DNA from 3 places in the Lysobacter gummosus genome. Region 1 is predicted to be linked to each of the others. Evidence: riboswitches for the same ligand, from Rfam matches in the RefSeq annotation. Region 1 holds a riboswitch; each other region holds the start of a gene.
What was found. A riboswitch is a leader RNA that binds a small molecule or an ion and turns the genes downstream of it on or off. The one in region 1 is predicted to bind cobalamin.
Positions count from the first base shown of each region.

Region 1 (10,240 bases):
TGGGACTTTGTGGCTTTGGACAAAGAAAGTAACCCGCCGCTCCATGGCGGAAGCTTTAGGCGTTTGATCTTGCTCCTGCTCCTGCTTGAGGCTTCTTTTGCTCGTCATTCCCGCGAACGCGGGAATCCAGCGACTTCAAGCGTTCTCGCACGAAAGGCACTGGATTCCCGCGTTCGCGGGAATGACGGTAGGTGGTAATGCGCAAGTCTGATTGTTTCGATCATGTCTTTCGGTCTCCCGAGTTACTAGCGGCGCCAGGCCAGAGCTAAAGCAGCGCCGAAGCAGAATCTTGGCAACTGCAACGGCAAAAAAATGCCGCGGCCATCTATCACCGCCTCACGGTGCCGCGGGCTTATTCGACTTCAACAAACTGAAAGCAAACCCCGCCACGATCAACGCGCCCCCCACCAGCACCGCCCACAGCATGTACGAGTACCAATCGCGCTCAGGTTCAGCCGGCACCAACGCCGACGCCCCCGCCAGTGCCACCGCCGACCCCAACGTCGCATCGGCCGGTTGCCAGTCGCGTCCGCGCGAGGTGCGCAAGGCTTCGATCAGATGCGCCAACGGCGAATTCCCGCGCGCCGCGCGCGCACTGCCGGCGACCAATGCGTACGGCGGCTCGCCCTGCGCCAGGAACACCACCACCTCGGGCCGATAACCCAAGCGCAACACCGGCTCGCCCGGCACCGCGCCGTTCGCGCGCAAACGCCAGTGGCGATCGCGCACGGTCGAGGCCAGTTGCCGCGCCGCCGAACGGTCGCCCTCGCCCTTGCCGGCGACCTGATACGCCATCCACGGACCAGCCTGCGCATACCAACCCTGCTCTTCGTTGTCGCGGCTCTCAAGGCGCCATTCCAGCGCGTGATTGCCCGGCAACGCCACGTCGGCCTGCTGGATCGGGAAGCGGCCATCGAGGGTGTATTCGAAGGCGATGCTGCCGTCCTTGAGCTCCACCCGCCGGCCCTTGAGCTCGCGCCACTGCATCGGCGCACTCGCCGCGTTGCCGGCCAGTTCCGCGGTCACCGCGTTGATCTGCGCGGCCGATTTCGGGTCCTGCGGCGTCAACCGCAGATAACGCGCCTGTTCGCCGACCGCATCGAACACGATCCGCCGCTGCACCAGCCGCTGGCCGTCGCGCTGCAGATCGACCAGACGGCCGCTGCTGCCCAGGCTGCGCCAGTGATCGAGATCGTCGCTGGCTTCGACCCCGTAGGCCGCATCCAGCGCCGCGCCCGGCGCCCACTCCAGCTCCAGGGCCAGGATCGGCGCGCGCAGGCGGCTGGCGTCGATCAGCAATGACGTCTGCGGCAGCTTGGCGGTGTCGGCGGCGGTGCTGCGCGCTTCGACCCGGCGCAGGCGGCCGTCGGTTTCGACTTCGCTGACCAGTTCCCAACCTTGCGTGGCCGAACCCGACGGCGACGCCGGCAACGGGAACCACGGCAGCATCACGCGCTGCGGCGCGCGCGCGATCGGCTGCTCGGGCGCGAACACCGAGGCCGGCACGACCGCGCCGCTGCGATCGATCACGTCCACGTCGCGCAACTGCGCGCTTTGCGCCTGGCGATACACCGCTTCGTCCAGCACCACGCGATACGCGCCGCCGTCGTCGCGACTGAGTTGCAAGGACCACTGCTGCGCGTAGTCCTGGCGCGGGCCGGCCGTGGCGAGCAAGGGCAGCGCCGCCAACCACATCAGATAACGCTTCATGCCTGAGTCTCCTGCGGATTTCGATCGTTATCGGCGGAGCGGCTCGGTGGCGCCGGCGCGAAGTAACCGACCAGGGTGCACAACAGACCATAGGCGATGAACGAGGCGATGCCGAGCAGATTGCCCAGATGGCCGCGATCGACCACGACCAGCTTGGCCAGCACCACGCCCATCAACACCGCGCCGGCCAGCCACAGCCCGCGCTGGCCGCGGCGCGAGCCGGCGATCCAGCCGGCCACGCCGAGCACGCTCCACACCACGGTCAGGCTGGTCTGCACCAGGCTGGTGGAGAACATCGACGAACCCCATCCGACATGGCCCCAGAAGTGCGCGCTGCGCAGCACTTCGACGGTGATCAACACGAAACCGATCGCGGCCAGAATCGGCACCCGGCGCCGCCTCAGCGCTTCGCCGACCAAGGGCGTGGCGAGCCAGAAGCCGAGCATCAGCAAGGTCGCGGTCTGCATCAGCGACAAGGGATTGAGCAGCGGAATCCACAGCAGCGGATGCGGATTGGCCGGCGTCAGCAGGGTCAATGCCAGCGTCGCCACCAGCACCAGCATGAAACTGGCCATCGCCACGGCGCGCCATTGCTCGAAACGTTGCGCCACCGGCCGGCCGATGATCGAAGCGCGCCACAGGCTCAGCGCCGCCATCGCCAGCACCGGCAACAACAGCACCGTCGCGGTCCAGCCCGAGCCGAACGCGGCGACATCGTTCTGCATCGACAAACGCAACAGCCGGAACAAGGTCACGCCGATCGCCAATGCCCACGCCCACAGCCAGGCCAGATGGCCGAGCGCGAGTTCGGGCCCCGCGCGTTCGCGCAGATTGCTCAGGCTGCGCCAACCCAGTCCCGCGTACAGCGCCCACGCCGCCCAGCCCCACTCGGCGAACGGATAGCGGTGCGCATCGGCCTGCCACAGCGCCAACGGCAGCGCCGCGGCGAAAGCCAGCGCCGCGGTCAGCGACAAGGCCTTCCAGTCGTGGCGACGGAACACTTCCGCCGCCGCCCAGCCGGTCACCGCGACCAGCATCAGCACCGCATCGGCGCTGTTGCGGTCGGCGATGAAATCGGCGATCTCGCTGCCGGTCGCGCCCAGCCACCACGCCAGGCCCCACAGGTAATAGGCCAATGCCGGCGCGCGCGCGGCGTCGCGGCGATAACTCCATGCGCTGGCAAGGCCCGCCACGGCGATCAGTACCGCGCCGGCGAAGTTGGCGTTGAGTATCGGCGTGTAGCCCTCCCAGACCGAATCGCTGGCGCCGACGATGAAGGCGAACGCGGCCGCGATCTGCAGCCCCAGGCCGGTGAGCTGCGGCAGCAACCGCTGCTGGCGCAGGCCCAGCCACGCCAACGCCGCGCCTTCCAGCGCGAACACGCAGGCGGTGGCTTCCGCGGCCAGCGCCAGCGGCACGGCCAGGGTCGCGAAACCGACCGCCAGCAGCGCATACGGCGTGGACAGTTCGACGAAGCGCTGATCGCGGCGCAACCACCACGCCAGCGCCGCGTACAGCGCGCCCAGGCCGAGCGCGCAGAACGCCAGCGGCATGCGATCGCCGTCGAGCAGACCGGCCTGCAGGGTGAAGGCGATCAGCGGCGTGCCGAACACCAGGCAACCGTCGATGAGATCGCGGCGCCCGGCGGCGCGGCGGCGCGCGTACAGCACCGGGATCAACAGATAGAAGGCGAAGAACAACAGCAGGAACGGCTCGGTGGTCGAGAAATGCTCCGGCCGGTACTTCAGCACGCCCCACAAGGTGCCGATGCCCCAGGTGAAAGCGAAGCCGATCAGATTCAGCACCCGCCACGGACGCCACCACGCGATCGCGAAGATGCCAGCGTTGAGCACCGCGTAGTAACCGAACAAGGCGACGTGGTTGCCCGAACCGGTGGACAGCCAGATCGGCGCGAGGAAGCCGGCCAGGATCGCGAACACCGCCAGCGCCAGCGCGTTCTGCTTGACCGACAGCACGCCGGTGCCGGCGACCAGCACCACGCTGATCGCGAACGCCGCGCCGGCCGGGATCAGGCCGTAGAGCTTGAACGCGGCGAACACCACCAGCAGCAGCACGCCGATCGCCCCGCCCTGCAGGCTCAGCGCGAACACGCGCTTGCGCTCGCGCTGCTGCCAGCCGAACACCAGCCCGCCCATCGCCGCGACGGCGATGCCGGCGAGACGGAACTCCATCGGCACGTGCATCCAGCCCTGGTCGCTGGCGTACTTCAGCAACGCGGCGACGCCGGCGAGCAACACCAGCATGCCGACCTTGACCGGCACGTTGCCCTCGGTGAACCAACGCCGGACCCAGCGCGCGCCGAGAGTGAAGATGTCCGGCGGCGACGGCGCACGCGGTGCGCGTGGCGTCGGCGCGACGGGCGCGCGAAGCGGCATGGGCGAGGCCGCCGCGGCGGCCGGTCGCGGCGGCAACGGCGGCGGCACGGACGGCGGCGTGGCCGGGAACGGCGGCGGAGTCTGCGGCGCAGTCGCGGCGGGCGGCGCGGCGCTGGCGATCGGGCGCGCCGGCGTCTGCGGCAGCGCTTCACGATCGATGCGCTCGATGCGCTCGGCCAGGGTTTCGTCCTCGCGGCCGCGCGGTGCCGGCGGAGCGGCTGCGGACGCACGAAGCTGTGCCAGGGTCCGTTCCAGGCCCGACACCCGGGACTTGAGCCCGGAGATCTGGACCAGGGCGACGATGAGCAGCACCGGCACCAACAGCAAAGCCAGTACCAGCAAGACAATCAGTGCTTCCATCACAGTTCCCCGTTCCTTATGGCGGGCACGTTACACCAAGGCGCGGCGTATGGAAGCGTCGCCTTCACTCGCTATATACACGATTCATTCACCACATATCGCGTTGACGAAATCGCATAACCACACTATGTTGTGCCCGTCGGTGCCGATCTTGCGATCGGCTGAAAAGGGAAGTCGGTAGGGACGCGACCGCGAGCACTCGCGGCGGGGTCCGAAGCCGGCGCTGCCCCGCAGCGGTATGGGAAACGAACGGGTCATGGCACTGGGCGGTATGCCTGGGAAGCGACCCCGGTAGGAGGAACGAGAAGCGGGCGAAGAAAAGTGAGAACCGGGTCACCCCGTAGCGCTCACTTCTCTTTGCCCGTTTCTCGCTCCGAGTCCCGAGCCCGAAGACCTGCCGACAGCCGCGCGTCGCACAACCGCGCGGTACCGGCCCACAGGAGTCTTCGGGGGAAGACGGCCGGTGTCGCGGCACGACGGACCTCCGTCGCGCCCGTCCGTTCCGGCGCGCAGCGCCGAGCGGACCGTCCCGGACCTCGCGTCTCGGGCCGCGCGACACCCAGCCGACACACTCCCAAGCTCTGCGCCCGCGGGGGCACGGCCGCGCCACCGATGACACCGCGCGCGCGGTCCGTCGTCGCCGGCGCGTCCGCGTTCTCCGCACCGTGCACCCACGCCCCGGAGTAATGCCATGACCACACTCGCATCCGATCCGTCCCTCGCCCCCGCCACGGACGCCGCCGCCACTTCCAACGCCGCCGCCAAGCCGGCCGCAGCCCGTACCGCGCAAGACGCGCCCGGCTTCGCCCTGACCCCGCCCGCGGCCAACCTGACCATGAGCGTGACCAAGCGCAACGGTCGCCGCGAACCGGTCGATCTGAACAAGATCGTGCGCGCGGTGACCCGCAGCGGCGAGAACCTCTACGCGATCGATCCGATGCGCGTGGCCACCCGCACCATCTCCGGCCTGTACGACGGCGCGACCACGCAGGAACTCGACGAACTGTCGATCCGCACCGCCGCCCTGCTGACCGCGGAAGAACCCGAATACGGCCGCCTCGCCGCGCGCCTGCTCGCCGGCGTGATCGAGAAAGAAGTCGCCGGCATCGAAATCCATGCGTTCTCGCAGTCGATCCAGCGCGGCCATGAGCTGGGCCTGATCAACGAGCGCCTGGTGACCTTCGTCCAGGCCAACGCGCGCAAGCTCAACGACGCGATCGACCGCAGCCTCGACGCCAAGTTCGATTACTTCGGCCTGCGCACCTTGTACGACCGCTACCTGCTGCGCCACCCGACCGCGCGCACCGTCATCGAGACCCCGCAGCAATTCTTCCTGCGCATCGCCTGCGCGCTCAGCGAAGACGTCAGCGACGCGCTGGCGCTGTACCGCCGCATGGCGCAGCTGGACTACATCCCGTCCTCGCCGACCCTGTTCAACGCCGGCACCACGCACGAGCAGCTGTCGAGCTGCTTCCTGCTCGATTCGCCCGACGACTCGCTGGAAGCGATCTACAAGCGCTACATGGACGTGGCCAAGCTCAGCAAGTTCAGCGGCGGCATCGGCCTGAGCTACACACGCATCCGTTCGCGCGGCTCGCTGATCCGTTCCACCAACGGCCTGAGCAACGGCATCGTGCCGTGGCTGAAGACGCTCGACGCGTCGGTCGCGGCGGTCAACCAGGGCGGCAAGCGCAAGGGCGCGGCCTGCGTGTACCTGGAGCCGTGGCACGCCGACGTGGAAGAGTTCCTGGAACTGCGCGACAACACCGGCGACGAAGCGCGCCGCACGCACAACCTCAATCTGGCCAACTGGATTCCGGACGAATTCATGCGCCGTGTCGAGGCCGACGCCGACTGGTCGCTGTTCGATCCGTCCAAGGTGCCGCAGCTGACCGACCTGTGGGGCGAAGCCTTCGACCGCGCCTACCACGCCGCCGAAGCCGCCGGCCTGGCCGCGAAAAAGGTCAAGGCGCGCGACATCTACGGCCGGATGATGCGCACCCTGGCGCAGACCGGCAACGGCTGGATGAACTTCAAGGACAAGTCCAACCGTGCGTCCAACCAGACCCTGCGCGACGGCAACGTCATCCATCTGTCGAACCTGTGCACCGAGATCCTGGAAGTCACCTCGCAGGACGAGACCGCGGTGTGCAACCTGGGCTCGATCAATCTCTCCCATCACGTGGAGCTGTTTGAGGACGGCAAGGGCGCGTTCGATTTCGACAAGCTCGCCGAGACCGTGCGCCTGGCCGTGCGCCAGCTCGACCGCGTGATCGATCTGAACTTCTATCCGATCGAAACCGCCCGCCGCGCCAATCTGAAGTGGCGTCCGGTCGGCCTGGGCTCAATGGGCCTGCAGGATGTGTTCTTCAAGCTGCGCATGCCGTTCGACTCCGAGCCGGCGCGCAAGCTCGCGCAGGAAATCGCCGAGGCCATCTATTTCCACGCGCTGTCGGCGTCGAACGAGCTGGCGATGGAACACGGCAAGCACCCGTCCTTCGACGACACCCGCGCTTCGGTCGGCGAGCTGCAGTTCGAAGCCTGGGGCGTGACCCCGTCGCAGCCCGAGCGCTGGGACGCGCTGCGCAAGCGCATCGCCGAGCACGGCCTGCGCAACTCGCTGCTGATCGCGATCGCGCCGACCGCGACCATCGCCTCCATCGCCGGCTGCTACGAGTGCATCGAGCCGCAGGTGTCGAACCTGTTCAAGCGCGAGACGCTGTCGGGCGACTTCCTGGTAGTCAACAAGTACCTCGTGGAAGAACTCAAGAAGCTCGGCATGTGGACCGCCGAGATGCGCGACCGCATCAAGATGGCCGAAGGTTCGATCCAGTCGGTGACCGAAGTGCCCGAGACGCTGCGCCAGGTCTACCGCACCGCGTGGGAACTGCCGATGCGTTCGCTGATCGACATGGCCGCCGAGCGCGGCGCGTACATCGACCAGAGCCAGTCGCTGAACCTGTTCATCGAAAGCCCGAACATCGGCCAGCTCAGCTCGATGTACATGTACGCGTGGAAGAAGGGCTTGAAGACGACGTATTACCTGCGCTCGCGTCCGGCCACCAAGATCGCCAAGACCACGGTGAGCGCGCCGGCGACCAGCGCGCCGAAGCCTGAGTTGGTGCCGGTGGAGTTCACCGCCAGCGAGGCGATCGCGTGCTCGCTGGAAAATCCCGAGTCCTGCGAAGCCTGCCAGTAACACGCTCTGCTCCCTCTCCCGCTGCGCGGGAGAGGGCCGGGGTGAGGGCAAACGCACCATCTAGCTCGCGTCGTCGCCGACCCTCGCGCGCCCTCATCCGCCCTCCGGGCACCTTCTCCCGCCAGCGGGAGAAGGGAAGCAACATCCAAGGAATTGCCATGTCCACCGATTCAACCCGCCTCCTCCTCGATCCCGGTTTCGACCTCACCCTGCGGCCGATGCGCTACCCGCATTTCTACGAGATGTACCGCGACGCGATCCGCAACACCTGGACCGTCGAGGAAGTGGATTTCTCGCAGGACGTGAACGATCTCAAGCACAAGTTCGGCCCGGCCGAACGGCATCTGGTCGAGCGGCTGGTCGCGTTCTTCGCCACCGGCGACAGCATCGTGTCGAACAATCTGGTGCTGAACCTGTATCAGCACATCAACGCGCCCGAAGCGCGCATGTACCTGTCGCGGCAGCTGTACGAGGAAGCGCTGCACGTACAGTTCTACCTGACCCTGCTCGACACCTACCTGCCCGATCCGAACGAGCGCGCCAAGGCCTTCGACGCGGTCGAGAAGATTCCCTCGATCCGGGCCAAGGCCGAGTTCTGTTTCCGCTGGATCGATTCGATCCAGGGCCTGCACCGCATCGAGACGCGCGAGCAGCGCCGCCAGTTCCTGCTCAACCTGATCTGCTTCGCCGGCTGCATCGAAGGCCTGTTCTTCTTCGCCGCCTTCGCCTACGTGTACTACCTGCGTTCGCGCGGCCTGCTCAACGGTCTGGCCTCGGGCACCAACTGGGTGTTCCGCGACGAGAGCTGCCACATGGCGTTCGCGTTCGAAGTCATCCGCACCGCGCGCGAGGAAGAGCCCGACCTGTTCGACGCCGACCTGCGCGCGCAGGTGGTGAAGATGTTCGAGGACGCGGTGGAATGCGAATTCCAGTTCGCCCAGGACGTGCTGTCCGGCGGCGTGGTCGGCCTGTCGCTCAAGGACATGCGCCAGTACCTGGAATACTGCGCCGACCAGCGCATGGCCCAGCTCGGCATGCCGAAGCATTTCGGCTCGACCAACCCGTTCGCGTTCATGGACCTGCAGGACGTGCAGGAAGTGACCAACTTCTTCGAGCGCCGAGTCTCGGCGTATCAGGTCGGCGTGCAGGGCGAAGTGGCGTTCGACGAAGCCTTTTGAGGCAGGAACGAGTGCACAGGAGTGAGGAGTCAGTAAAAGCCTCCCTCGCTCACTTTGCACTCGCCCACTCGTTTCTCACTCCTCTCCACTCATTCCTGCCCCAATGACCGAAGCCCGCATGACCGAAATCGTCTTTCCCGACCACACCAATCACCTGGGGACGCTGTTCGGCGGCCAGGCGCTGGCGTGGATGGACAAGGCCGCGTTCATCGCCGCCTCGCGCTATGCCCGCACCGTCGTGGTCACCGCGCGTTCGGAGCAGATCGATTTCCATACCGCGGTGCCCAAGGGCGCGCTGGTGGAGCTGATCGCGCGCGTGGTCGAAACCGGCCGCACCTCGATGCAGGTTGAGGTCGATATGCTCAAGGAAGACTTGCTTACCGGTCAATCGCAGCTCGCAACGCGTGGGCGGTTCACCATGATCGCGCTTGGCGCCGACGGCAAGCCGACGCCGGTGCCGCCGCTGTCGCGTTGATGAGGGCCGGTGGGTTTCGATTCGACTTTCAGCTTGCGCTGTAAGTCCGAAACTGCGTGTCGGGGCTGAAGCCCCTCCCACAAAAGACTTCCGGCCTTCGCTGTTTCCATGACAGCGCGGTGCACTCGCTGCTTCGCGTGAACGTTGCTTGCGAATGCGCCGAAGTCTTTTGTGGGAGGGGCTTCAGCCCCGATGCTTTCCGCTCAGATAGCGAGCATCAGCGCCCCGCAGCCATCGCATCGCAATCGCTGCCCGCCTGCACGCAAGGCCGCAGCACATCGAAGGAAACACCGGCCCAACTGCGGCGCAGATCGATCCGCACACGCGGCCGATCGGCCAACACCGAGGCCAGCGGCTGACGGGTTTCGACCCGCAACGGCGCGGTTTCGCGACCGTTCTCAGGCATCACGGTAAACCGCAAAGTAATCGTCACAACTCCGCCACGCCCCCGCCGCTGACGCTGCTGCAAATCGCTCGCCACGCCGACCACGCTCGAGGCCTGCCCCCAATGCGCGTTGTACCGCGTCACGCTCAAGCCCAACGTACGCCAGGTCACCAGCAGCAACGCCACCGCCAACACCGCCGCCGGAATGCGCCATGCGCGCAGTCGCGGTCCCGAGGTCGCGCCGTAACCGATCGCCGCCAACACGACCACCACGCCGAAACTGCACGCCCGCCACGCCACGCTCGGCTGCGGTATCGCCGCCTGCGGGCCGGCGATCGAGGGCAGCCACAACGCCACCGCGACCACCGCGGCCGTCGCCGTCAGGATCACCGCGATCAGCTTCCACACCGCGGGCTTCGACAGATCGATGCTGTAGCTCTTGGGCGCGTCGCCGGACATGCACGGGCTCCGTGAATGGTTGCACGGCGATCTTAGCCCCCGCGCGCGCAAGCGCAAGCTACGGATATTTCCAGGTGA
Region 1 covers NZ_CP011131.1:1,119,847-1,130,086, reverse strand. Annotated here, with positions in the region: gene LG3211_RS04570 (DUF3999 domain-containing protein) at 337-1,710, opposite strand; gene LG3211_RS04565 (DUF2339 domain-containing protein) at 1,707-4,466, opposite strand; cobalamin riboswitch at 4,590-4,882, shown strand; gene LG3211_RS04560 (ribonucleoside-diphosphate reductase subunit alpha) at 5,302-7,665, shown strand; gene LG3211_RS04555 (ribonucleotide-diphosphate reductase subunit beta) at 7,824-8,843, shown strand; gene LG3211_RS04550 (acyl-CoA thioesterase) at 8,962-9,318, shown strand; gene LG3211_RS04545 (hypothetical protein) at 9,536-10,162, opposite strand.

Region 2 (10,240 bases), 1.3 Mb from region 1:
GGTCGCGGTTCCGCCAGCCCATGCGCAGAAAGACCGCCAGGTCTACGAAGACGCGATCGCGCGCTCGGCCGAGGTGTGTCCCGACCATTCCGCCGAGCGCACCCGCGCCGGAGTCATGGCCGTCCCGGCCGCCACCTTGAAGGTGCTGGAGGAGTTCGATGTCGCCCTGTGCCCGGACCGCCGCCTCGACAGCACCACGCCGGTGGTCTGGTACGGCGTGCAGAACGTGTTCGCCTGGAATCCGTCGGTCAAGGGCGCGCCCAAGGTGATGGCGACCCAGGCCGCCGCCTACGCGCGCAGCGAGGAGTTCCCGCAGACCACCGTGGTGTGGAAGGCGAACGGCAAGCTCGCCGAAGGCGCGCTGGTGCCGTCGTTCCGCAAGCGTTGAGGGTTTGATGGCGGCGGCCGGCTTGAGGTTGCCGGCCGCGGGGACGCCGCGGAGGTTCGCGGGCATCCCTGTGTAAGCCGCCAGGCAATCAAGCAGCGAGAAAACAGGCCGGCGTTCGCCGGCCTTTGCGCATGGCGCGATCGAATCGGGCGCATCGACGGCTGCATGGCCTGGCCGCGTCGATGCCGCGAGCCAACGCCGCCGAGCACGCCGCACCGCGCGGCCGTCATCGAATCGTGAACGAAAGCCACACCGGCGGCGCCGATCGCGCTGTGGCCAACGGAATTTTTATTCTCTCGCCGACGCCGTCCTCGTATCGTCGCGTGCATTCGTCGCGTCGATGATCGAGTGCATCGGCGCGGCGCGCGCGGACGCTCGGCGGCTTCGCCGAGGCGCGAATCGATAAGCGCTGTCGACTGTTTCCCGATCTCCACGGCGTCGCGGCTTGCGGCGGAAGCGGGCGAGGGCGTGGTGAAGTACGCAATCCCGTGTCGCCGCGGTCCACCGTGTTCGCCCGCCGCGCCTGAACGAAGGCCGGCAAGCGCGCGCGACGAGCGTCGCGCGCGCGGAACTCGTTCTATCGTTCCCGTTCCGATGCTTGCGGCCCGGCGCATGTTTCAGGCCATCACCCCCGAAGGATGAATGAACAAAGCCGCTCCTCCGCAAGATGCCCTGCTGCATGCGAGCGCTTTGCTGATCGCCGTCGCGGTGACGATGTTCACCGGTTGGCTGTTGCTGGACGTGCCGGCCCCGGCGCCGGCGCAACCGGCCCTGGATGTGGTCCTGATCGAGCGCGTGCCGCCGCCCGTCGAGCCGCCGAGCGAACCGGACTTCGTGCCCGTGCCCATGCCACGCGACCGCCCGCACGCGCCTCAAACGGCGAGCGTCGCCGCGAACACGCCCCGTCCCGTGCAGCCTCAGCCATCGACGCCGCGCAAGCAAACCGCGGCAAACACGCCACCGCCCGCGCGCCCCAGCCGGCTATTCAACGCCGACGGCCGCGTCGCGCTGCCGGAGGCCGACCCGATGCGCGCGCCGCCCGGCCGCGCGCCGGGCGATCCGGACGATCCCAAATTCGTAGCCGCGAAGAACACCTTCGAACGCCGCAATCCGATCGACGTGCCGCCGACCGGATTCGAATCGGATTGGGCCACCGAAGGCACCCTCGGCAAGGCCTTGCTGGGTAAGGCGACCAAGCGGCTGCAGAAAATCGCCGACGCGATGCCGTTCAAGCGCGATATCCAGCAGGCACGCGCGCGGCCGCCGCCGCCGGTGCGGTTCAATCCGGCGCTGCACGAGCGGCCCTCGGACCTGGGCAGCGAAGCCACCGGCGATGCCTACAAGGCCGCGCCGATCGCGTTCGAGCCCGCGCCGGGCCTGCAGGGCGAGGCCAGCCGCCGTATCCGTCAGGCGATCGGCGAAGTCGAAGCGGCCCACGGCGGCTGCGAGCGCAAGCGGCTGCGCGAGTTGCTGGCGCCGGCGATCGTGCGCGTGGACGAACTTCAACGCATCGAACGCGCGATGGCGAGCGGCGTCGATCCGATCCGCGCCGAACAGTTGCTGCCGCGTTCGGCCGACATGGCCTACGACCAGGCGCGTCGCGCGATCTGGTACGCGAAACAGCAATTGGCGACGTGCGCGAGCTGACCTGGGCGGCCTGATACACGAGTACCGACGACATCGACTGTTCGTTTGTTCGCCGCGTTGCCGTCGACGGTGCGGTTACGGCGTTGAAGCGCGCACCGTCAATGCGTGCGATTCAAACGAAGTCGGCGCTGAGCGCATCGCGCGAACCATCGGCGTCTGCATGATCGCGACGATGGCGGTGCCGATCTGGCGCCGCAGAGAGGCGATGAACAGGCGCGAGGCGCACATTCGATGCGGCAATGCACGCATCACCATCGATATTAGCGTTTGAGCCGCGATGCACGTCATCGCATCGCTTTGTGATCCGCGTGGTGAATCCACCGCCATTGCAGCCGCGTCGATGCCTTGACGCCGGCCCGCATCCAGCGCTTGCGTCCGCTCTGAACGAACGCGCGCAATGCGCCCGCCGCGATGCGGCTTGTCCGCCCAGGGCCGCAAGCACTACACTTCGCCCGCCACAGGTGCCTTGCACGCCGGTCCATACCGGCGCGCAGGGTGAAACGGGAAGTCGGTGCGGACGTGATCGTCCAATTCCGACGCTGCCCCCGCAACGGTAGGCGAGAACACCCGACGTTGACCACTGCGCTCGCGCGGGAAGGTGTCGGGGTGATGCTTCGGCATCGCTCGCAAGCCCGGAGACCGGCCCGTGGCGGACATCGGGAGATGTCCTCCTCGAGTGTTGCGGCGGGCAACCTGACGGGCTGATTCGATGCGGCGTGCGTTCGCCATCGTTTCGTCTTGTCGCGCGTCTCCGCAACCCTCGCTTTCGCGGGTGTGCGATACGGAGACCACCATGAACGATATGCATCGCGTTGCGACCGAGGTCGCGACGGTCAAGCTTTTGATCGACGGCGAATTCGTCGAATCCCGCAGCACGCAGTGGCGCGACGTCGTCAATCCGGCCACCCAGGCGGTGCTGGCGCGCGTACCGATGGCCACGGCCGAGGAAGTGGACGCGGCGGTGGCTTCGGCCGCACGCGCGTTCAAGACCTGGCGCAAGACCCCGATCGGCGCGCGTGCGCGCATCTTCCTGAAATATCAGCAGCTGATCCGCGAGCACATGAGCGAGCTCGCCGCGATCCTGACCTCCGAGCAGGGCAAGACCTTGCCCGACGCCGAAGGCGACGTGTTCCGCGGCCTGGAAGTGGTCGAACACGCCGCGGCGATCGGCAACCTGCAACTGGGCGAGTTGGCCAACAACGTCGCCGGCGGCGTCGATACCTACACCTTGCTGCAACCGCTGGGCGTGTGCGCGGGCATTACGCCGTTCAATTTCCCGGCGATGATTCCGCTGTGGATGTTCCCGATGGCCATCGCCACCGGCAACACCTTCGTGCTCAAGCCGTCCGAACAGGATCCGCTGGTGACCATGCGCCTGGTCGAGCTGGCGCTGCAGGCCGGCGTTCCCAAGGGCGTGCTCAACGTCGTCCACGGTGGCGAAGATGTGGTCAACGCGATCTGCGATCACGCCGATATCCGCGCGGTGTCGTTCGTCGGTTCGACCAAGGTCGGCACCCACGTGTATCGCCGCGCCTCGCTCGCCGGCAAGCGCGTGCAATGCATGATGGGTGCGAAGAATCACGCCATCGTGCTGCCCGACGCGAACAAGGAGCAAACCCTCAACGCCATGGCCGGCGCCGCGTTCGGCGCGGCCGGGCAGCGTTGCATGGCCGCGTCCACCGCGGTGTTGGTCGGCGAAGCGCGGCAGTGGATTCCGGATCTGGTCGCCAAGGCGCGCACGCTCAAGGTCAACGCCGGCACCGAGCCGGGCACCGACGTGGGTCCGGTGATTTCCTGCGCCGCGCGCGAACGCGTCGAAGGCCTGATTGCCTCGGGCGTGGAGCAGGGCGCGGTGCTCGAACTCGACGGCCGCAATCCCGCGGTGCCGGGGTATCAGCAAGGCAATTTCGTCGGCCCGACGATCTTCTCCGGCGTCGAACCGGGCATGCGCATCTATCAGGAAGAAATTTTCGGACCGGTGCTGGTGATCCTCGGCGTGGACACGCTGGATGAGGCGATCGCGCTGATCAACGCCAATCCCAACGGCAACGGCACCGCGATCTTCACCCAGTCCGGCGCTGCCGCGCGCAGGTTCCAGGAAGAGATCGACGTCGGCCAGGTCGGCATCAACGTGCCGATTCCGGTGCCGGTGCCGCTGTTCTCGTTCACCGGCTCGCGCGCCTCCAAGCTCGGCGACCTGGGCCCGTACGGCAAGCAGGTGGTGACCTTCTATACCCAGACCAAGACCGTCACCGCGCGCTGGTTCGACGACGAGACCCTGGGTCACGGCGTCAACACCACGATCAGTCTCAAGTGATGGCCGCGGTCATGGACTGGCAGGCCGCGTCGGTGGTGCCGACCGGCCTGAGCGAAGAACAGGCTGCGTACCGCGATGCGGCGCGCGACTTCGCCCAGGCTCGGTTGGCGCCGCATGCGGCGCAATGGGACGCGCAAGGCATCTTTCCGCGCGAAGCCATCGCCCAGGCCGGCGAGCTCGGCTTTTGCGGGCTGTACGTGGACGAAGCCGCCGGCGGCTCGGGCTTGAGCCGGCTGGACGCGGCGATCGTGTTCGAGGAACTGGCCGCGGTCGATCCGTCCACCGCGGCGTTCATCAGCATCCACAACATGGCGACCTGGATGCTGACCGCGCATGCCAGCGACGTGGTGCGCGAGCAGTGGGGCCCGGCTCTGGCCAGCGGACGCAGTCTGGCCTCGTATTGCCTGACCGAACCGGGCGCGGGATCGGATGCGGCCTCGCTGAAAACCCGCGCCGTGCGCGACGGCGAGGACTACGTGCTCAACGGCGCGAAGGCTTTCATCTCCGGCGCCGGCGCCACCGACATGCTGGTGGTGATGGCGCGCACCGGCGGCGATGGCGCGCGCGGCATCAGCGCGTTCGCGGTCGCCGCCGACAGCGCCGGCATCGCCTACGGCCGCAAGGAAGAAAAGATGGGCTGGAACAGCCAGCCCACGCGCGGCATCAGCTTCGAGAACGTGCGCGTGCCGGCGCGCAATCTGCTCGGACGCGAAGGCGACGGCTTCAAGATCGCGATGAAGGGGCTCGACGGCGGCCGCATCAACATCGCCAGTTGCTCGCTCGGCGCGGCCCAGGGCGCCTTGGACGCGGCCCGCCGCTACATGGGCGAACGCCGCCAGTTCGGGAAGAAACTCGCCGAGTTTCAGGCCCTGCAGTTCAAGCTCGCCGACATGGCCACGCAACTGATCGCCTCGCGGCAGATGGTGCATACCGCCGCGCGCAAGATCGACGCCGGCAGCAGCGATGCCACCGTGTGGTGCGCGATGGCCAAGCGCTTCGCGACCGATGCCGGCTTCGCCGTGTGCAACGACGCGCTGCAGATCCACGGCGGCTACGGCTACATCCGCGAATACCCGATCGAGCGCCTGCTGCGCGATTGCCGCGTGCACCAGATCCTGGAAGGCACCAACGAAATCATGCGCGTGATCATCGCGCGCCATCTGCTCAACAGCGACGAGGAATTGCGATGAGTCTTGCCGACACCGTCTACACCGGCCTGAAGCTGGAAATCGACGGCCACACCGCCGTGGTCACGCTGAGCAATCCGCCGGCCAACACCTGGACCCGCGACAGCCTCGCCGCCTTGCGCGATCTGGTCCGCGACCTGGACCGCGAGCGCGACATCTACGCCCTGGTGATCACCGGCGAAGGCGAGAAATTCTTCTCGGCCGGCGCCGATCTCAAGCAGTTCGCCAGCGGCGACAAGGCCCTGGCGCGCGACGCGGCGCGCCGCTTCGGCGAGGCCTTCGAAGCGCTGAGCGCGTTCCGCGGCGTGTCGATCGCGGCGATCAACGGCTATGCGATGGGCGGCGGGCTCGAATGCGCGCTGGCCTGCGATCTGCGCATCGTCGAGGAACAGGCGCAACTGGCGCTGCCGGAAGCGACGGTAGGCCTGCTGCCTTGCGCGGGCGGCACCCAGAACCTGCCGCGTCTGGTCGGCGAAGGCTGGGCCAAGCGGATGATGCTGCTCGGCGAGCGCGTCGATGCGGCGACCGCACTGCGCATCGGTCTGGTCGAGGAAGTCGTCGGCAAGGGCGAGGCCAAGGCGCGCGCGCTGGCCTGGGCCAGGCAGGCCGAGAAACAGAGCCCGACCAGCGTCACCGCGTGCAAGGCGCTGGTGCAGGCGACGCGTTCGCAGTCGCATGCGACCGCGCTGGTGAGCGAGCGCGAAGCGTTCGTGGATCTGTTCGACAGCGCCGATCAGGTCGAAGGCGTGGCGGCGTTCCTGGAAAAGCGCGCGGCGCAATGGAAGAACGCATGAACGCGTCGATCCAGCCCGCAATCAGCGAAACCGTCGCGCCGTCGCCGGTGTTGTTCGAACAGCGCGCGGCCGGCAACGGCCGGCGCATCGGCATCGCTACGCTCAACGCCGCGGCGACCTTGAACGGCCTGTCGCTGCAGATGGCCGAATTGCTCGACGAACAACTGCGGCTTTGGGCCGAGGACGACGCGATCGCCCTGGTCGTGCTGCAGGGCGCGGGCGAGAAAGCCTTCTGCGCCGGCGGCGATCTGCACGGGCTGTATCGCGGCATGCGCGAATACCAGGCCGGCGGTGGCGGCGACATTCGCAACAATCATCAGGCCAGCGAGTTCTTCCGCACCGAATACCGCCTCGACTATCGCATCCATCGCTATCCCAAGCCCTTGCTGTGCTGGGCCCACGGAATCGTGATGGGCGGCGGCATCGGCTTGATGGCCGGCGCCAGCCATCGCGTGGTCAGTGAGCGCTCGCGGCTGGCGTTTCCGGAAATCACCGTCGGCCTGTATCCGGATGTCGGCGGCAGCTGGTTGCTCAACCGCGTGCCGGCGCGCGCCGGGCTGTTCCTGGCATTGACCGGCGCGCCCTTGAACGCCAGCGATGCGATCTACGCCGGTCTCGCCGATCACCACGTGCCCGAAGCGCGGCGCGCGGCGGTGTTGACGCAGTTGAGCGATGAAGCGTGGTCGGGCGAGGCGGAGATGGATCGCCAGCGCCTGACCGCGCTGTTGCAAGCGCATGGCGAACCCGCGCCTGCCGGGCCGCTGCAACAGCACGCGGCGTTGATCGAGCGACTGTGCGAGGGCGAGGATTTGGCAAGCATCGTCGCGCGCATCCAGGCGCTGGACGGCGACGACGCCTGGCTGACCGGCGCGGCCAAAACGCTGGCCGCGGGCGCGCCCGGGTCGGCGCGGCTGGGCTTCGAGCTGCAACAGCGCGCGGCCGAACTGTCGTTGGCCGATACCTTTCGCGTGGAATACCTGGTCTCGCTGCAATGCGCCGCGCACGGCGATTTCGCCGAAGGCATCCGCGCCTTGCTGATCGACAAGGACCGCACTCCGCGCTGGAATCCGCCGACGCTGGAACTGGCCAGCGCGGGCTGGGCCGCACCGTTCTTCATCGCGCCGTGGCCGCACGGCGAACATCCGCTGTCCGATCTGGACGTTTCCACGCAGGTCCACGCATGAGCCGCATCGCATTCATCGGTCTGGGCAACATGGGCGGGCCGATGGCGGCCAATCTGCTCAAGGCCGGATATTCCGTGCAAGTGTTCGATCTGTCGTTCGCCGCGGTGGCGACCGCGGTCGCGGCCGGCGCCGCCGCCGCGGCGAACGCCGCCGAAGCGGTGGCCGGCGCGCAGATCGTGATCTCGATGCTGCCGGCCAGCCGCCATGTCGAAGGCCTGTACCTGGGCGACAGCGGATTGCTGGCAGTGATCGAGCCCGGCGCGTTGATCATCGACTGCAGCACCATCGCCCCGGCCTGCGCGCAGAAGGTCGCGCAAGCGGCGAACGCGCGCGGCGTGGACATGATCGATGCGCCGGTATCCGGCGGCACCGCAGGCGCCGCGGCCGGCACGCTGACTTTCATCGTCGGCGGCGAAGCGGCGGCGCTGGAACGCGCGCGCGAGGTGCTGCAGGCGATGGGCAAGAACATCTTCCACGTCGGCGCCAACGGCGCCGGGCAGGTCGCCAAGCTGTGCAACAACATGGCGCTGGGCGTGATCATGGCCGCGACCGGCGAAGCGCTGGCGCTGGGCGTCGCGCACGGCCTCGACCCGAAGGTGCTGTCGCAGATGATGGCGGTCAGCACCAGCCGCAGTTGGGCCACCGAAGTGTGCAATCCCTGGCCCAACGTGCTCGACAACACGCCGGCCTCGCGCGGCTACAGCGGCGGCTTCGGCAACGACCTGATGCTGAAGGACCTGGGCCTGGCGGCGGAAGCGGCGATGGGCATCGGCGCCTCGATTCCGCTCGGCGAACTGGCGCGCAATCTGTACGCGATGAACAGCCAGGCCGGCCGCGGCGCCCTGGATTTTTCCAGCGTGGTCAAGCTGGTCGCGAAGGACGCATGAGCGCGCAGCGCAAGCCGCTGCAACTGCCCGGCGGCGACAGGCTGCTGCTGCATTCGTGCTGCGCGCCGTGTTCGGGCGAGTTGATGGAGGCCTTCGTGGTGGCCGGCATCGACTACTCGGTGTTCTTCTACAACCCGAACATCCACCCGCTCAAGGAATACGAACTGCGCAAGGAAGAGAACATCCGCTTCGCGCAGAAACACGGCGTTCCGTTCATCGATGCCGATTACGACACCGACCACTGGTTCGCCCGCGCCAAGGGCATGGAGAACGAACCCGAGCGCGGCATCCGCTGCACCATGTGCTTCGACATGCGCTTCGAGCGCACCGCGCTGTACGCGCACGAGCACGGCTTCCCGGTGATGACCACCTCGCTGGGCATTTCGCGCTGGAAGAACATGGCCCAGATCAACGACAGCGGCCAGCGCGCGGTCGCGCCGTACCCGGGCCTGTCGTACTGGGACTACAACTGGCGCAAGGACGGCGGCAGCCAGCGCATGATCGAGATCAGCAAGCGCGAACGCTTCTACCAGCAGGAATACTGCGGCTGCGTGTACTCGCTGCGCGACACCAACCGCCATCGCAAGGCCCAGGGCCGCGAGCGCATCCAACTCGGCGTGATGTTCTACGGCGACGACCCGCCCGCAAGCGATTGAACCCGGGACGGGGACGGACAAGGAGGCGGGAATGGGCAAACCTACGTACTACGTCGAAGTCGTGCGCGCCGGGCGCGAACAGGATCACCACGATTACTGGGTACTGGGCCGCCGCGCCAAGCATTCGGGCGAGCCCTTGAACGCGGAGGAAGTCAGCTTCGTGGAAGCGGTGCGGGCCAGCAATCGGCGTGAGGCGGTGGTGCTGGTGGGGCGCAAGTATCCGGGGCATGCGATCGCGGGGATGGTCGCCAAAGTCTGATCGCGTGCGTTGACGGCTTGCGATGCGATGCAAGCGCGGGAAACCCGCGGACACAAGAAAGGCCGGAAGCGATTCCGGCCTTTCTTGCGTTTTCGGTTCTGACTATGCGTATTCCTGCCTCGACCGGACCAGCCCCCGGCGATAACCGGGGGCTGGCCTGACTCAGCGTGATGCCGTTCTTATTGAGCTGCCTTGGAGAGTGTGGAAGGCGAGACCGAGCAATGGCCCGGGCCGGTGGTGCCTTCGTTGTAGGAGCCGAGGATGCCGGCCAGGTTGATTGCGGTGTCGCGCGCCGGTCCCTTCGGCGCCGTGGTGCTGCGTCCGGTGAACCACGCGGTCGCCTGTGCGATCGCGCTGCTTACCTGGGTCGGAGCGCTCGCGCCCGCTTCGACATTCAGGCGCGCCGCCATGTATTGGTGCGCCAGGATGTAGTAAGCGTTGCCGCCCTTCGGCGGAGTCCAGAACACGGCATACCACGTCTGCCCGGAGCTGAAGAACAGCGTGTTCTCGCCGATCGCCGCCCAGGTCGCGTCGTAAGGCGCGGGGCCGTACGTCGAGTGGGTCTTCCAATAGCCCAGGGTGTAGGTGCAACCCGCGTTCGCGCACAGTTCCGGCACGCGCACGCTCAGCACCGCCTCGTCGCTCTTGTTCGCGCCGTTGTCGGTCGCAAGCGTGAGCAGGTTGGGCACCATGAACTCGCAGCTGTTGCCCGCGCCGGTCTGGCTCGGAAGCAGCCACGAAGCGAACACATCCAGGCTGCGCACCATGTCCGGATCGGGATCCACGTCGCCGGTCGCATAGTGCACGAAGCTGCCGCACAACAGGGGTTGCACGGTCCAGCCGAAGCCAGTGCCGAGATTCAATCCGGCGGTGCCGTTGAACAGGTCGGTCAGCACCACGCAACGATCGGTTTCGACATTC
Region 2 covers NZ_CP011131.1:2,466,295-2,476,534, forward strand. Annotated here, with positions in the region: gene LG3211_RS10255 (hypothetical protein) at 1-388, shown strand, start outside; gene LG3211_RS25595 (hypothetical protein) at 1,031-2,035, shown strand; gene LG3211_RS25600 (hypothetical protein) at 2,111-2,473, opposite strand; cobalamin riboswitch at 2,478-2,697, shown strand; gene LG3211_RS10265 (CoA-acylating methylmalonate-semialdehyde dehydrogenase) at 2,838-4,352, shown strand; gene LG3211_RS10270 (acyl-CoA dehydrogenase family protein) at 4,364-5,542, shown strand; gene LG3211_RS10275 (enoyl-CoA hydratase) at 5,539-6,333, shown strand; gene LG3211_RS10280 (enoyl-CoA hydratase/isomerase family protein) at 6,330-7,517, shown strand; gene mmsB (3-hydroxyisobutyrate dehydrogenase) at 7,514-8,404, shown strand; gene LG3211_RS10290 (epoxyqueuosine reductase QueH) at 8,401-9,060, shown strand; gene LG3211_RS10295 (hypothetical protein) at 9,092-9,319, shown strand; gene LG3211_RS10300 (hypothetical protein) at 9,499-10,240, opposite strand, start outside.
Region 2: it holds a riboswitch for cobalamin, as region 1 does, so the genes downstream of both, LG3211_RS10265 (CoA-acylating methylmalonate-semialdehyde dehydrogenase) here and LG3211_RS04560 (ribonucleoside-diphosphate reductase subunit alpha) in region 1, are expected to answer to the same signal.

Region 3 (10,240 bases), 290 kb from region 1:
CGCATTGGGATCGGGCGCCGGCACCGCCTGCGGGCCAGCGACATGGCGGGCGAACGGCGCCAGATGGCGCAGCGCGCTGGCGTACACGCCGCGCTTGAAGATGACTACGTGCTCGACCGGGTACCAGAAATCGACCCAGCGCCAGTTATCGAATTCAGGTTTGTCGGTCAGATCCAGGCACAGATCGGATTCCTGCCCGGTCAGCCGCAGCAGGAACCACACCTGTTTCTGGCCGATGCATACGAGGCGATCGTTGCGCCGCACCGCCCGGCGCGGCAGGCGGTAACGCAGCCAGCCGGGGGTCGCGCCCAGGACTTCGACATGCTGCGGCAGCAGGCCGGTTTCTTCGCGCAGCTCGCGATACATCGCCTCGAGCGGCGTCTCGTCGGTGTTCATCCCGCCTTGCGGGAACTGCCAGCCGTCGCGATGCACGCGGCGCGCCCAGAACAGGCGGCCGTCCGGGTGCATCAGCACGATGCCGACATTAGGCCTATAGCCGTCCGGATCGATCACGATGCGGACTCCAAATTCACTGTGTCCGACTCTGCCACGGGGTGAGGCAGACGACAAGTCGGGCAAAGCGCGCCGGAAGGATTGACAACCCGGCCCCGGACATGAAGAATTCGCGGTTCCCCGTGGCTATGTAGCTCAGCCGGTTAGAGCACAGCACTCATAATGCTGGGGTCGGTGGTTCGAGTCCACCCATAGCCACCACAAGACAAAGCGCCGCACCACCCGGGCCCGCCAGCGCAGCGGGCTTTTTCGTATGCGGCCCGCGGAGCACACTGGCGTGCAGCGAACGGCCGGAACGAATCCGGATTCGCGCGCGACATGCATCGCCCGATCACCCCACGCGCCGACCGCTCGCCGGCCAGCGCCCGCACCGCCCCACCGGTTGCCTCCATGACTGCCATCGACATCTTCAAGGTCTTCACTCTCGAAGCCGCCCATCGCCTGCCGAACGTGCCCGAGGGGCACAAGTGCGCGCGCCTGCACGGCCATTCGTTCCGGATCGAGGTGCACCTGCACGGCGAACTGGGCGAACACACCGGCTGGGTGATGGACTACGCCGACGTCAAAAAGGCCTTCCAGCCGATCTACGACCGGCTCGATCACCATTACTTGAACGACATCGAGGGTCTGGAGAATCCGACCAGCGAACGGCTCGCGGTGTGGGTGTGGGATCAGCTCAAGCCGGTCCTGCCGTTGCTGAGCGAAATCGTCGTGCACGAAACCTGCACCGCCGGCTGCCGTTACCGCGGCTGATCCGCATCGGCGCGCGGGGCTGAGCCCTCGCGTCCATGCCAATACGCTTTCCACACGCCGCGCCCTTGCGCGGCGTGCGTGTTTTCGGCGCGAGCGTTTCCGCGATCACGGGCCACCGCGCCCGGCTATGGGCCGCCGCCGTCGCAAGCCGCCATCGCGCCTGCCGCCGGGCCGTCGTCATCCGCCCGCCCCGCCCCTGACACACGCCGCGGCCAAGCTGCTCAGGCCGCCCGCGAGCGGCGAATTCGCGCGCACTCCGGCGCCCCGCGGGCGCTTTGCCGCAGCGGGCCGCTGAGCCGCAACTTGCTGAATAGGCAGGATTTCTGAACGGCTTACGACCGCTCGTCGGCTCCATGTTGCATCGCAACAAACCCGGGCATATGCTGCACCGCACAATCCAGTCGTACTTCGTCTGGACCTTCCCTCAGGAGCTCAGCCATGTACCAGCAATTCAACGAACAGTTCGCCGCCGCTACGCGCCAGTTCGCGGACACGGCCGCTCAGGTCAACCGCCTGGCCCTCGACAACGCCGAGGCCGTGTTCGGTCTGCAGATCGCCGCGATCGAAGAGCGCGTCAACGCGACCTTCGCTTTCTTCGGTGAAGCCGCCGAAGCGCGCGATGCCGAAGCCTTCAAGACCCTGTGGCCGAAAGGCGTGCAGATCGCTCGCGAAAACGTCGAGCGCGCTGTCAGCACCGGTCAGGAAGCTTTCGGCCGCACGCTGAAGGCCAACGAAGCCATCGCCGAACTCGCCAAGTCGCAGATCGAAACCACCGCCAAGGCCACCCAGGCCAATGTCGAGAAGGCCGCCAAGGCCGCGACCAAGGCGACCGCCGCTCCGGCGAAGTAATCGCAACGTATCTCTCTCCGGCGGGTAACGCGGATACACGAAACCCGGCAGCCTGCGCTGCCGGGTTTTTTGTTGTCCGCGCCGCGGCGGCGATGACGGTGAATTACACCTGCGGCCGCAGCGATGCCGCCAGCCGCGCCGGATCGGGACGCGGCGAATAAGGCACGCGGCCCCAGCACGGCACCGGCATTCGCCGGCACAGGATCTCGAAGTTCTCGTCCATGCGCGCCATCTGCGGATCGATGTCGTTGGCGATCCAGCCGATGAAACGCGCACCGTCGGCGGCGATCGCGCGCGCGCTCAGGCGGGCGTGGTTGATCGCGCCCAGGCGCAACCCGACCACCAGCACCACCGGCAGATCCAGCGCGCGCACCAGATCGATCTGGTCGAGCCGGGCGTCGATCGGCGCGGCCCAGCCGCCGACGCCTTCCACCACCATCACCTCGGCCTGCGCCCGCAGGCGCGCGTATGCGGCGAGGATCGGCTCCAGGCCGATCTCGATGCCGGCTTCGGCCGCGGCGATCTCCGGCGCCAGCGCTTGCGGCAGCGCGTACGGGTTGACGTCCTCGTAGCGCGGCGTCGGATCGCTGGCCGCCTGCAGCAGCAGCGCGTCTTCGTTGCGCCAGCCTTGCGCGCCCGGCTCGCAGCCGCTCGCCACCGGCTTCATGCCGATCGCGCGCGCGCCGAGTGCGCGGATCGCATGCAGCAGCGAGGCGCTGACGACGGACTTGCCCACGCCGGTGTCGGTGCCGGTGACGAACAGGCCGGGGAGATAAGCTCGCGGAGGCATCGGGATTCGGGTCCGAAAAGTCGCTGGAGGACGGCATGACGGCGGATTGCCGCGCGAAACAGTCTGGCGCTTGTGACTGACCTCGCGCTTTTCCGGCACTGCCGGCTGACCATGGTAGTCGTGGCGAACACCACTGCTACACTCCGAAGATGTATACAGCCTCAGCACTTTCGGGCGGAAAGCCCGAGCAGTACGCGCAATTGGTCGAGCAGGCGCGTGCGCTGCTCGACGGTGAGCGCGACCGCGTCGCCAACGCCGCCAACCTGTCGGCCCTGGTCAACCAGTCCCTGCCGCAGCTCAACTGGGTCGGTTTCTACTTCTACGACGGCCGCGAACTGGTGGTCGGCCCGTTCCAGGGCCTGCCGGCCTGCGTGCGCATCCCGCTCGACAAGGGCGTGTGCGGCGCGGCCGCTTCCAGCCGCCAGACCCAGCGCGTGGCCGACGTGCACGACTTCCCCGGCCACATCGCCTGCGACGCGGCTTCGCGTTCGGAAGTGGTGGTGCCGTTGCTGCGGGGCGAGGAGCTGATCGGCGTGTTCGATCTGGACAGTCCGGTGCCGGAGCGCTTCGACGCCGACGATCAGGCCGGTCTGGAAGCGCTGGCGCGGGTCTACCTGGAGTCGCTGGCATGACCGCCGCCCCCAAGATGCGCAACATCGGCCCCAAGAGCGCGGCCTGGCTGCGCCAGGTCGGTCTGCGCACGCACGAGGACATCGCCGCGATCGGCACCGTCGAAGCCTTCATGCGGGTCAAGCGCGCCGGCTTCAAACCGACCTTGAACCTGCTGTACGCGATCGAAGGCGCGCTGCTGGACTGCCACTGGCAGGAGATCAGCGAAGAACGCCGCCAGGAACTGATCCTGGCCGCTGAGGCGGCGACGGCGCTGCTGCCGGCGCCGCGCAACAAGCCGGCGGCCGCGCCGGTGCATACGACGATGCATGCGCAGGAAGAGCGGTTCGATGAGCCAACCGCGTTCGACGCTGGCCACGATCGCGACGACAACGACCGAGACGACGGCAGCGACCGCGACGGTCCGTCGGACGACGACGGGCACGGTTCGCACGACGCGGACGATCGCAACGACTGATCCAAGTCGGTCGCGGGTTCGCGGTGCGGCAGGTTGGGCCGCGCGCCCTCATCCGCCCCTTCGGGGCACCTTCTCCCGCAGGCGGGGTGAGCGGACGCCGCTTGCGAGCCATTGGCTCGCGCGTCCGCGAACGCCCGAACGCCATGCGTTCGGGCCGGGGCGGGGTTGGCCCAGGCGCCCCGCCCCCACATCGCGTACACTGCGCCCCGCTTCGAGGTGACCCCACGGCTACGCCGCCGGGGTTGAAACGGGAAGCCGGTGACGCGCTCAGGTCCGGTCGGACGATCCGACCCGCCCCGCCCATTCCGGCACTGCCCCCGCAACGGTAAGCAAGTCAGGTCGCGGCCACCGCCACTGTGCACAGGCATGGGAAGGCGCCGCGCCCGGGAGTCGATCGCATCGGCTGCGCTTGCGAGTCCGGAGACCGGCCTCGGTGCGCCACAGGTTGCGATGCGGAGGGCATTGCGGCGGCTGCAGCGCCTTTGCGCGCTCGTTTCGCTGCCCGCACGTCCTTTCCCCGCCGCCGCTCATCAGCCGTTGTCGCCACGCGCTGGATCGCGCGTGCGTTGGAGTCATACACATGCGTTGCCTGAATCTGTCCCTCGCCATTGCCTGCGCCCTGCCGGCCACCGCCCTCGCCGCGCCCGCCGGCGACGCCACCGATCTCGATCAGGTCGTGGTCACCGCCAACCGCACCGCGGTCAGCGTCAACGACCTGCTGACCCCGGTCGAGGTGCTGGACCGCGCCGACATCGAACGCAGCCAGGCGCGCGATCTCAACGATCTGCTGCGCGGCCGCGCCGGCATCACCATCGCCAACCAGGGCGGCGCCGGCAAGCTGACCACGCTGTTCCTGCGCGGCAGCGAATCCGACCACGTGCTGGTGCTGGTGGACGGCATCCGCATCGGCTCGCCGACCTCGGGCCTGGCCGCGCTGCAGGATCTGCCGCTGGAACTGATCGACCGCATCGAAATCGTGCGCGGCCCGCGTTCGAGCCTGTATGGCGCCGACGCCATCGGCGGTGTGATCCAGGTGTTCACCCGTCGCGAACAGCAGGGCTTCGCCCCGCGCGTGCACGTCGGCGGCGGCAGCGACGGCGCCATCGAATACGGCAGCGGCTTCGGCGGCCGTGGCGGTCACGGCTGGTTCGGCGCCGACTACAGCTTCCGCAAGACCCAGGGCATCAACGCCTGCCGCGGCGCCGGCTTCCCGGTGCTCGCCGGCTGCTTCACCGACGAGCCCGATCGCGACGGCTACGAGAGCCACGCACTGTCGCTGCGCGGCGGCGTCGAGATCAACGAGCAGTGGAGCATCGAAGGCCAGGCGCTGCGCGCGGAAGGCCGGAACGATTACGACGGCAGCTTCGTCAACTACTCCGAGACCGTGCAGCAGGTGATCGGCGGCAAGCTCAACTGGAAGCCGTCGGAAAAAGTGAAGGTGCAGTTGAGCGCGGGGCGCAATGTCGACAGCTCGGACAACTTCCTGAGCGCGCTGGCGATGGGGTTCTTCAAGACCGACCGCGATAGCGCGACGCTTCAAGCGGATTTCACCGTAGCCGAGGATCAACTTGTTACGGTTGGCTTCGATTGGCTGCGCGACCGCGTCGACAGCGATACCTCTTACGACGAGACCGATCGCGACAACAAGGCCGGCTTCGTCCAGTACCAGGGCCGTTTCGGCAACCAGTCGTTCGAAGCCAGCGTGCGCCGCGACGACAATGAACAGTTCGGCGGCCACACCACCGGCGGCGCCGCGTGGGGGCTGAACTTCGCCGAGAGCTGGCGCGTGACCGTGGGTTACGGCACCGCGTTCAAGGCGCCGACCTTCAACGAGCTGTACTACCCGTTCTTCGGCAACGCCCATCTGAAGCCGGAAGAGTCCAAGACCTGGGAAGTGGGCCTGGCCTACCGCGGCGACGGCTTCAACGCGCGCATCGACGGCTTCGACACCCGCGTCGATCAGCTGATCACCTTCGATTCGGCGATCAACCTGCCGAACAACATCGAACGCGCGCGCATGCGCGGCGCCGAAATCGGCATCGACACCACCTTCGCCGACTGGACCCTGGCGGCGAGCGCCAGCTATCTGGACACCGAAAACCGCGTCGGCTTCTTCCGCGGCAACGACCTGCCGCGCCGCGCCAAGCACAGCGCGCGCATCGACCTGGATCGCGCCTTCGGCAAGTTTCGCATCGGCGCGACCGCGGTGGGTTACGGCTCGCGTTACGACGACGTCGCCAACAGCGTGCGCGTCGGCGGCTACGGCACCATGGACCTGCGCGCCGAGTACGCGTTCAGCGATTCGTTGAGCCTGCAGGCGCGCGTGGCCAACGTGTTCGATCGCCAGTACGAGACCGTGTCGTACTACAACCAGCCCGGCCGCGAGTGGTTCCTGACTCTGCGTTACGCGCCCAAGCCCTGATAGTCGCCCGGCTCGCTGCGCGCGATGGTTCGAAACGAAGCCCGGCATCGCCGGGCTTCGTTCTTTGGCGCGGTCAATCGAACACGCTGCACATCAGCTCGGATTCGAAATCCCCGATCCAATGCGGCAACGGTTTGGGAATTCGCGCCTCGCCCATCTCGCGCGCCCAACCACGCAGGCGCGCGAGCTCCGGCGAACGCCACACCACGACGCCGTAGGGACTCGAACACACTCGATGCTCCGCACGCGTGCTGCGCAGTTCCGCGTTCGCACCCCAACCGGTCGCCGCGGCCGCGGCATGCAGTTCGTGCAAACCCCGCGCGCCGGATCGCGCCGCATGCTCCAGCGCCAACACCAGCTCGACCGGATCGGGATAGAACGGCGACAAACTGCTCGCGCGCAGTTCATCGTCGCCGGCCCAATGCAGGGCCGCGCCGAGCATCTGCGTGGCTTCGCGCACGCCGGGCAGATGCGACAGGCCGACCGCGGCCAGGAAGCCGAGAACGTTCGCGGTGGCGGTGCAATCGACCATGTCGAAGCTAACGCCCTCGCGGCACCAGGTCGCGAACGTGCCCACGCGCAGCCACGGCGGGCGCAGCGCGGGAAAGCGCGCGATACGCCGTCGCGCGATGGTCATGCAGGCGGTGCGGCGCGCATCGTCCAGGCCCATCCGCCCGGCATGCAGCAGTTCCAGCGCCATGATCGCGGTGTCGTCGACATCGTCGGGCAACACCGGCGCCCAGTCGGGTTGCGCGCCTTCGGGCCAGAAACGGAAGCCGCCGCGCGCGGATCGGCACGCCTGCAGGGTATCGAGCATCGCGCCCGGCACGGGCAAGCCGTGGCGACGCAACGCGCGCACGCCCAATGCGGTCACGAAACCGTTGCGGTCGCGGCGTTGTTGTCCGCCCTGGCTGACTTGGCTTTCGATCGGATAGGCGCTGCGCAGGCGATCGACTATGCCGGATCTGATCGCGATGTCCTCCTCGGACGCGGCAACGTCGAAGCGCGCGCTGCGCTCGCGACCGCACCCGCGACGCGGACCCTCATCACTGGCTTTGTTCACGCCGTGCATCGTGATCGCTCCATCGATCGAAGATTCCCGCATTGCGCATCCGCTCGCCCGCTTCACGTCGGCCGCAATCCGCATTGCACCCAGGTATTGCCGGCGATGTCCGCGCCGACGCCGATCATGCCGTGGCGCCAGCGGCCGTCCGCGGGACCGGCGGCCAGGGCCTCGTACACCCGCGCCGACAGCCCTTCGCCAAGCCCGCGCATGCACGCGGCCACTTGCGCGTCGTCGCGGAAAATCGCCTTGGCGAAGGTGAACCAGGTCAACGCGCGCACTTGGCCGTCGGCGGACAAGGCCAGGCTGATGCCCGAGGGCCGCGGCAGATCGTCCGCCGACACCACCTGCGCCACGCGCCGCATCATCGGTTCGGCATCGCCGACGGTGGCCTGCGCCAACATCCGCAGCGCGGCCAGATCGAGTTCGCTGGCGCGCGCATAGCATTCCACGCTGCCGTCGGGATTGACCCCGCACATACGCCAGAACATCAACGCCGAATCGAACAGCGCCTGGCGCTTGCGCCATGCCGGCGGCAGGCGCCCGTCGGGCAGATCGACGTAGAGCTTGGTCGCCAGGCCATCGCCATGACGCGCCGAAACCCAGGCGCCGAACTTCAACCGGTTGCCGCGCTGATGCTCGAACCACGACGCCAGATCGCCCTGCCAATCCAGCGCTTGCGCGGCGATCGCCAGCCGCTCGTTTTCATCGACTTCGGGCGCGGCGACTTCCGCGGTCCAGCGCACCGCGGCCTCGCGCGAGGTCCATGCGAATTCCACCGGCAGGCCGGTGTTGGTGAGGCGGCTGAAACTCCAGGCGACCTCGGGCCAGCACGAGTCCTGCAACGGCGCGAGCACGCCTGTGAGCATCGCCTGCGCCGCGTCGGCCTGCGCGGGCAGCACCGCGCGCAGGCGTTGCAAGGTGGCGGCGATGGGCGCGGCCAACAACGCCGTACCGCTCGCCGGCGATGGGCTCGCGCCCATCGCCGCATCCGCATCGTGGTTCATCGGCTGCCTCGCGTCGCGCCGTGGTTGGCCGCTGGTGGCGATCGTGGCGTTCATCGGCTTATTGCACCGCCACCAGTTCTTCCGTCTCGTCCACCCAGGCGCGCTGATCGAACTGGCCCTGCATGCCGACGAAGGTGAAGCGGCGGCGGTACTTGCGCTTGTCCGCGTTCTTCAGGGCGATGCGCAGTCTGAGCGGGTCGGTCTGGGTGCCGGCCATCTCGATGCGTTCGCTGCGCTTGTAGGCGCCGTCCTCGTACTTCACGTCGATGTAGACGCGCTTGACCATCGCCGGATCGAACACCGGGATGAACTCCAACTGCAGCGCGTCCTCGAAGCTGTCGTGGATCAACAGCTCGGGCACATCGATCTCGACTGGCGGCGTCGCCGGATCGGGATTGGCCGCGCCCTTGCGTCGCTGCACGATCTGATAGGTCACGCCGCGATTGGCCGGCGCCGGCTTGGCGCCGCGCAGACGCCAGGTCTTGGGCCCGGAGTTCGCGGTCAGGGTCAGCGTGGTCTTGGGCTCGGGCGTGGCGTAGCCGCGCGCCTGCAACTTGACGTCGATGGCTTCGACCACGTCCCAGTCGATATCGCCCGGAGTCGCGGTGAACTGGCGGAACTCCACATGCTCGTACGGATTGACGAACAAAGTGCGGTCTTCGGTCTTCGCCGCCGGGATCGTGTACGAGGTCTTGTCCGCGGCCCAGTCGGACTGCGGATCGAAGTGGTACTGGTAGGCGGCGTCGTAGGCGATGTCGCGGGTCTGGTTCATGAACACTTCGAAGCGCTTGACCCCGACTTCGCCCGGCGTGAACACGAAATCGGCGTGCTTGTGATCGCGCGGCTTGGTCTTGTCGCCGTAATCCAGCGCGACCTGCGCCGACTTGAGATCGATCGGCTCGAACGCGATCGGCATGCTCGCCTCGACCGCGAACTGGCGGAAGAACGGGTCGTCCAGATCGATTTCCTTGAAATACTTCGACTTGTCGCGCAGATCGCCCAGCATCAGGCCGAAGAAACCCTGCGGCGCGTAGGTGCGGCGCGTGGCTTCGGAACGGTTGTAGCGCAGGGTCAGTTTCTTGCGTTCTTCCTGGTGCACGAACTTGAGCTTGAGCGACAGGCTCATCGCCGTGGGCGGCGTGGGCAACGTCGGCGGCGTGACCGGCGGCGTCACCGGAGGCGTGACGGGCGGGGTCACCGGCGGCGTGACCGGCGGGACCACCGGCGGAATCACCGGCGGCGCCACCGAAGCCGGACGGCGCAGACGGCCGTGCCAGCGATTGGGCGTGGTGCCGGCGGCGCGGCCGGTCACGTGCACGACGCGGTTGTCCGGATCGCCGCCCATCGCCGAATGCGTGCCGGGACGGCTGCTGGCGGGAACATCGCCGTTGGCGGCCTGCGCCGCGATGGTGAACGTCGCGCCGGCGCGGCGCGCCACCGCGAGCGCGACATCCAGACGCCGCTGTGACAAGCGCCGGTTGTAGCGTTCGCGCTCGGTTTCGTTCGCGCCGCTGACGTGTTCGTGGCTGGCGTAGGCCTGGAAGTTGAGATTGCGCGGCGCCGGCAAGCCGCGGATCCACGCCATCAGACGATCGGCGCCGCGTTCGCTGCCGGTCCAGTTGCCGTCGCCTTCGATGCGCAAGGTGCCCGAGGCGTCGCGATAGCGCGGGTCGGTGGTGGTGTTGTCCACGTAGGCGCGGAACTGCGGCGAAGGCGTATTGGGATTCCAGCCGGCTTCGGCGGGTTTGTCGAAATC
Region 3 covers NZ_CP011131.1:832,437-842,676, reverse strand. Annotated here, with positions in the region: gene LG3211_RS03400 (RNA pyrophosphohydrolase) at 1-513, opposite strand, end outside; tRNA gene LG3211_RS03395 (tRNA-Met) at 638-714, shown strand; gene queD (6-carboxytetrahydropterin synthase QueD) at 913-1,266, shown strand; gene LG3211_RS03385 (phasin family protein) at 1,705-2,115, shown strand; gene bioD (dethiobiotin synthase) at 2,219-2,905, opposite strand; gene LG3211_RS03375 (GAF domain-containing protein) at 3,055-3,537, shown strand; gene LG3211_RS03370 (TfoX/Sxy family protein) at 3,534-3,992, shown strand; cobalamin riboswitch at 4,190-4,439, shown strand; gene btuB (TonB-dependent vitamin B12 receptor) at 4,573-6,414, shown strand; gene LG3211_RS03360 (hypothetical protein) at 6,488-7,477, opposite strand; gene LG3211_RS03355 (hypothetical protein) at 7,540-8,484, opposite strand; gene LG3211_RS26245 (hypothetical protein) at 8,543-10,240, opposite strand, start outside.
Region 3: it holds a riboswitch for cobalamin, as region 1 does, so the genes downstream of both, btuB (TonB-dependent vitamin B12 receptor) here and LG3211_RS04560 (ribonucleoside-diphosphate reductase subunit alpha) in region 1, are expected to answer to the same signal.